Linked DNA regions of Geotalea uraniireducens. The protein of the gene in region 1 interacts with the protein of each later gene in a pairwise test. Links are inferred from orthologs where the notes say so. Each region holds a gene or a part of one and is shown on either strand. Other genes may lie near its edges. The genes, in order: recA and dprA.

Evidence for each region.
Region 2: the proteins of recA (region 1) and dprA interact in binary tests that used the Bacillus subtilis proteins (3 or more experiments, as listed by UniProt). The link is inferred for Geotalea uraniireducens from one-to-one orthologs.

What each region holds. Positions count from the first base shown.
Region 1 is NZ_AP027151.1:3,932,291-3,935,494, reverse strand. The notes cover bases 13-2,900. They hold recA (recombinase RecA), read left to right. Parts: upstream 13-890; coding sequence 891-1,910; downstream 1,911-2,900. Other genes in these bases: QMN23_RS18390 (type IV pilus twitching motility protein PilT), read left to right, coding at 1,914-2,900; QMN23_RS18400 (sensor histidine kinase), read left to right, coding at 13-775. Outside these bases: more of QMN23_RS18400, read left to right, coding at 1-12; more of QMN23_RS18390, read left to right, coding at 2,901-3,071; QMN23_RS18385 (regulatory protein RecX), read left to right, coding at 3,072-3,204. UniProt on the Bacillus subtilis protein: Multifunctional protein involved in homologous recombination, DNA repair and competence.
Region 2 is NZ_AP027151.1:3,260,114-3,263,214, forward strand. The notes cover bases 251-3,035. They hold dprA (DNA-processing protein DprA), read right to left. Parts: upstream 2,292-3,035; coding sequence 1,209-2,291; downstream 251-1,208. Other genes in these bases: topA (type I DNA topoisomerase), read right to left, coding at 251-1,146; QMN23_RS15205 (LysM peptidoglycan-binding domain-containing protein), read right to left, coding at 2,345-3,035. Outside these bases: more of topA, read right to left, coding at 1-250; more of QMN23_RS15205, read right to left, coding at 3,036-3,101. UniProt on the Bacillus subtilis protein: Protein that helps load RecA onto ssDNA during transformation. Binds cooperatively to circular ssDNA, is able to bridge different segments of DNA. Favors the loading of RecA onto SsbA- or SsbB-coated ssDNA and formation of RecA-DNA filaments.

The DNA.
Region 1 (3,204 bases):
GGAATTCGACAGCGAAGCCCGCCAGGTCCTCGACATGATAAACCAGGGGGGCGAACGGCTCTCCGAAATCGTCAATGACATCCTCAAGGTGGCGCGCCTCGAGGCGAAGACCTCCCCGGTCACCAAGACCGCCCTCTGCGTCGGCCAGGTGGTCCGGCAGGTGCTCGCCAAGCTCGAACCGCTCATCGAGGAGCGTAACCTCAAGATCGTTACGGGAAACATGGAAGGGCTGCCGCCGTGCAGCGGCGACCGGGACTGCTTCGAGGAGATCTTCGCCGAACTGCTCGGCAACTCGGTCAAGTTCACTCCCGACGGCGGGAGCGTGCTGATCGATGCCCGGGTTGTTGACCGGCCGGCACTGGCCGCCAAGCGGGACACGATGGCCCGTTTCAATGCCGGCTTCTACGCCGAGATGGGGGCCCGTTGTTACCTGGAGGTGACGGTGCGGGACAACGGTATCGGGGTCAGCCACGACGAGCAGGTGAAGATTTTCGACAAGTTTTACGAGATCGGCGAGATTCGCCATCATTCCAGCGGCAAGTACAAATTCCTCGGCAAGGGGGCCGGCCTCGGCCTGGCCATTGTCAAGGGAATGGTGGAGGCCCATGGCGGCATGGTCTGGGTGGAGAGCGTCGGGACGGATGCCGCCGCCCGCTTCGGCAGCGCCTTTATCGTCCTGCTGCCGCTGGAGGAGGGGGCGCGGCCGCCGGTTTTTCCCCTCGCCGACGACCGGCGGCTGGCGGCGCCGACCGGGATGGCGGCCGACGAGGAGTGAGCCGTCGCGGCGCAAAGATCGCTTGAAAAGAGCGAAACACCTGTGTTATTTCTGATCAACTTACTACCACAATCCATCGCCGGCCGGCGCGGGGCGATGATTTCAGGAGGCCGCTGTGACACAGGAACGCGAAAAAGCGATTGAGCTGGCCCTCAGCCAGATCGAAAAGCAGTTCGGCAAGGGCGCGATCATGCGGCTCGGCGCGGAAGAGGCGCTCCCCGACGTGGCCGCCATTCCCACCGGCTCACTCTCCCTCGACCTGGCCCTCGGTGTCGGCGGGGTCCCCCGCGGGCGGATCATCGAGATCTTCGGTCCCGAGTCGTCGGGTAAGACAACCCTCGCTCTCCATATCGTCGCCGAAGCGCAGAAGCTCGGGGGGATTGCCGCCTTCATCGACGCCGAGCATGCCCTCGATATCGGTTACGGCCGGAAGCTCGGGGTGAAGACCGACGATCTGCTCGTCTCCCAGCCCGATACCGGCGAACAGGCCCTCGACATCGCCGAGATGCTGGTGCGAAGCGGCGCCATCGACGTCCTGGTCATCGACTCGGTGGCGGCCCTGGTCCCCAAGGCGGAGATCGAGGGGGACATGGGCGATTCCCACATGGGGCTGCAGGCCCGGCTGATGTCCCAGGCGCTGCGCAAGCTGACCGCCATCATTTCCAAGTCGAACTGTTGCGTCATTTTCATTAACCAGATCCGGATGAAGATCGGGGTGATGTTCGGCAACCCGGAGACCACTACCGGCGGCAACGCCCTCAAGTTCTATGCCTCGGTCCGGCTCGATATCCGCAAGATCGCCTCCCTCAAGCAGGGGAACGATATCGTCGGCTCCCGGACCCGGGTCAAGGTGGTGAAGAACAAGGTCGCGCCGCCTTTCAAGGAGGTCGAGTTCGACATCTTCTACGGCGAGGGGATTTCCCGCGAGGGAGACCTGCTCGATCTGGCGGTGGACAAGGGGATCGTCGACAAGAGCGGCGCCTGGTTTTCCTTCGGCAGCGAACGGATCGGCCAGGGGCGCGAGAATGCCCGCGTCTTCCTCCGCGAGCATCCGGAAATCGCCGCCGAGGTGGAAGGAAAGCTGTTCGCCGCGGTCGGCCTGGCGCCCAAGGAGAGCGGCGAAGGACAGGGGTAGGCCATGGAGCTGAATGAAATCCTTGCGGTGGCGGTAAGGGCGAAAGCCTCCGATGTCCATATCAAGACCGGCCTGCCGCCGGTAGTCCGGATCGATGGCCGGCTGCGGCCGATCCCGAATGCGCCGCGGCTGGCGCCCGATCAGGTCCGGGCAATGGCCTTCGCGATCATGAACGAGCGCCAGCAGCGAATCTTCGAGGAACACTACGAGGTCGACCTGGCCTATGGTGTCCCCGGTCTCGGCCGCTTCCGGGTCAGTGCCTACTCCCAGCGCGGCACCGTCGCCATGGTGTTCCGTTTCATCCCGTTCGGCATCCCCTCCCTCGAAGCGCTTAACCTGCCGCCGGTCCTGAAAAAGCTGGCCCTGGAGGAGCGGGGGCTGCTGCTGGTCACCGGGACCACCGGCAGCGGTAAATCGACCACCCTGGCGGCGATGATCGATTACATCAACGAAAACCGGACCTGCAACATCATCACCGTTGAGGACCCGGTCGAATACCTCCACCGGGATAAAAAGAGCATCCTGAGCCAGCGGGAAGTCGGCTTCGACACCCTGTCGTTCGCCGATGCCCTCAAGGGCGCCCTCCGCCAGGACCCGGACGTGATCCTGGTCGGCGAGATGCGCGACCTGGAGACGATCGAGACTGCCATGCACGCCGCCGAAACCGGCCACCTGGTGATGTCGACGCTCCATACCCTCGACGCGGCCGAAACGGTCAACCGGATCATCTCGGTCTTCCCGCCGTACCACCAGCGGCAGATCAGGATCCAGCTGTCGGGGGTGTTGCGCGGCGTCATCTCCCAGCGGCTGGTGCCGCGGGCCGACGGCAAGGGGCGGGTGCCGGCGGTGGAGATCATGATCGGCACCGCCCGAATCCGCGAGTACATTGACGACAAGGACAAGACCAAACTGTTGCCGGAGGCGATCGCCCAGGGGTACACCACCTACGGGATGCAGACCTTCGACCAGTCGCTGATGCAGCTCTACACCCAGAAGCTGATCACCTACGAAGAAGCGTTGCGCCAATCCTCCAACCCGGACGATTTCGCCCTCAAGGTGTCGGGTATTTCGTCAACGTCGGACAGCACCTGGGACCAGTTTGTCCATGACGAGGAACCGCCGGTTGAAGGTGACGGGGGCGCAGTTCCCGACAAATACTAGATGGACCGGCCGCAAAACGGCTTTGCCGCTGCCCTGGCGATCCTCACCCGCCGCGACCACAGCGAGCTGGAGCTGATCCGGAAGCTCGAACGGAAGGGGTTTGCGCCGGCGGAGATTGCCGAGACCGTTGCCC
Region 2 (3,101 bases), 670 kb from region 1 along the record:
GATCAGGTCGTAAAGCCTGAACTGGTCGGAGCTGAGATATTTCTTCAGTTCAGCCGGGGTCTTGGCGATATAGGTGGGGCGGATCGCCTCGTGGGCCTCCTGGGCGTTCTTTGCCTTGTTCTTGAAGAAGCGGGGTTTGGCGAGGGTGTATTCCTTGCCGTAGAGGGCGCCGATCACCTCGTGGGCCTCTTGGAGGGCCTGGTTGGAAAGGACCACGCTATCGGTACGCATATAGGTAATGAGGCCGACGGTCCCCTCGCCGATGTTGATCCCCTCGTAGAGCTTCTGGGCCGTGGACATGGTCTTCTTGGCCGAGAAACCGAGCTTCCGGGAGGCCTCCTGCTGCAGGGTGGAGGTGGTGAACGGCGGCGCGGGCGAGCGTTTCCGCTCGCTCTTGGTGATTTTGTCGACCCGGTAGGTTCCCTGTGCCAGGGTCTTTACCAGGAGCTCTGCCGCGGCTTGGTCCGGAATATCGAACTTGTCCAGCTTCTTGCCGGCCGCCTCCACCAGGTTGGCGGTGAACTTCTGCCGCCGCTCCGTCGCCAGTTCGGCGCCGATGGTCCAGTATTCCCGCTCCTGGAAGGCCTTGATCTCCTTCTCCCGCTCGCAGATCAGTCGGAGTGCCACCGACTGGACCCGACCGGCGGAGAGGCCGTAGCGGATCTTTTTCCAGAGGAAGGGGGAGAGGTTGAAGCCGACCAGGTAGTCGAGGATCGACCGGGCCTGCTGGGCGTCCACCAGCTCCTGGGAAATATCGCGGGGGTTTTCCACCGCGTGAACGATGGCGTCTTTGGTGATTTCGTGGAAGACCACCCGCCGGACCGGGATAGCACTCTTCCGGCCGTCGAGGCCAAGGGCCGCCAGCAGGTGCCAGGAGATCGCCTCCCCTTCGCGGTCGGGGTCAGTAGCGAGAAGCAGGCTGTCGCTCTGTTTCAGCTCTTTCTTGATGGCATCGATATGCTTCTTGCTCTCGGGAAGGATCGCGTACTTCGGCTCGAAGTCGTGCTCCAGGTCGACGGACCCCTGCTTGCTCGGCAGGGCCCGGACATGGCCGTAGGAGGCGACGACCCGGTAGTCATGGCCGAGAAACTTTTCGATGGTTTTCGCCTTGGCCGGCGATTCGACGATCACGAGGTGTTGAGGCATAGGCTCATCCGTAGCCGCAGCGCAGTCACCGCTGGGACCGCTACCACAGTTGGTATTTTGACTCAAAGCGCGGCAAAAAACTTGCCGGGGAGCTGGTTTAGGACGCCTTTCAGCTCCAGGCGGAGTAAAATAGCGGAAACATCCCCCACTGTCAACGAGCTTCTGGCAATGATCTCGTCGATATGGACCGGTTCGCCGCAGCAGATCCGGTAGAGCTCCTGCTCGGCAGGAGCCAGATCGGGGGGGACGGCCGCCGGCGGGAACGCGGCCGCGGCTGCCGCCGACCGGGGAAGCTCCTCCAGGATATCTTCGACCCCGGCGACCAGTTTCGCCCCCTCGCGGATCAGGGCGTTGGTGCCGCGGCTGGCGCCGCTGGTGATGTTGCCCGGAATGGCGAAAACCTCCCGCCCCTGATCGAGGGCCAGCCGGGCGGTGATCAGCGAGCCGCTCTGCTCCGCCGCCTCGACGACCAGCACGCCACGACAGATGCCGCTGATGATCCGGTTGCGCCGCGGGAAGTTCTCGGCCAGCGGCGGGGTGCCGAGGGGAAATTCGGAAACCAGGGCGCCGTGGCGTTCCACCTCCCGGAACAGCTCGGCATTCTCCGGCGGATAGACCAGGTCGACCCCGCAGCCGAGCACGCCGACCGTCCGCCCGCCCCCCCGCAGGGCGCCCCGGTGGGCCGCCGTGTCGACCCCGCGGGCCATGCCGGAGACCACCGTCACTCCGTGGCGGGCCAAGTCCTCCGCCAGCCGCTCGGTCACCGTCCGGCCATAGCTGGAGGCGCGGCGCGAACCGACCATCGCCACCGCCGGTTCAAGCGGCGCCAGCGCCCCCTTGACATAGAGAAAGGGCGGCGGATCGGCGATCTCCAGCAACAGCGGCGGGTAATCGGCATCGAGCAGGGTAACGATCCTCACCCCGCCGCGCGCCACCGCCCGGCACTCCGCGGCGGCGAACGGTTCGGGGTCGTGCCGGCGGATCGCCTCGACGACCGCCTCGCTGACCCCACGGACCGTGGCCAGTTCTGCAGTACCGGCCCGGAACACCGCTTCCGGCGAGCCGAACCGTTCGACCAGCCGGCGGAAGAGGATATTGCCGATCCGGGGAACGGCGCGCAAGGCAAACCAGTAATAATGATCCATGGGAAGGTGACGAAAAAGGGGACCGACGGCGGCCGGTCCCCTTTCCGGAGATGTTATCTGCTCTTCTTCATTTCGACGCGATCACCGCGATAGATGGTGTCGATGCTTTTGACCACCAGGGCTGTCGAGGTGTTTTCCCCCGTCGTCACCACGACGACTGCCCCGATCACCTCGGGGGGGAGCTTGCCGACCGAAATGTCCGCATAGCGCGGATCGGGCGTCACTTCCCGGAGGACATAGAAGAAATACCCCGGCAGCATCCCCTGGCGCTTGCCGAGATCGAGGAAGACGAGATCGCCCTCGCCGATGAGGTTGTTGCCGGTGCCGGAGGCGACGATGTAGCCCGACAGGTCCTTGTCCGCCGCCCGGAGCGCGACCTGGTGGCGCTTTTCCCGGTAGGGGAGCAGGAAGGAGCCGGGGCCGACCTCCTGGTACGCCCGGGTGATGATCGCCTTGGAATTCTTGTCATCGACCTCGGTCAGCTGCAGGGTACCGAGGGGGACGACCCGCTCGCCGAGGATCACGTTAGTGACCGGATGGCTGACCTGCTCCATCTCCTTGTAAATGGAGAAGCGGTCGCCGACCTGGGCGCCATGGAGCCGACCGATGTCCGTGTAGGCAATGTCGTCCGTACCGAGCAGCTGGCGGTTCTGGGCGGTGCTGATGATCGTTCCGGCCGGCTTGAAGCCGTCTTCCCGCAGGAAGCCTTCGCTGCCGGTGACCTGGAAGGTCCGCTCCGCCACCGGTTCCTCGGAGAGCGCGGCGACCGGGGCGACGCCGGCGGTCCGTGGCTGCCGCGGCTCGATTTCG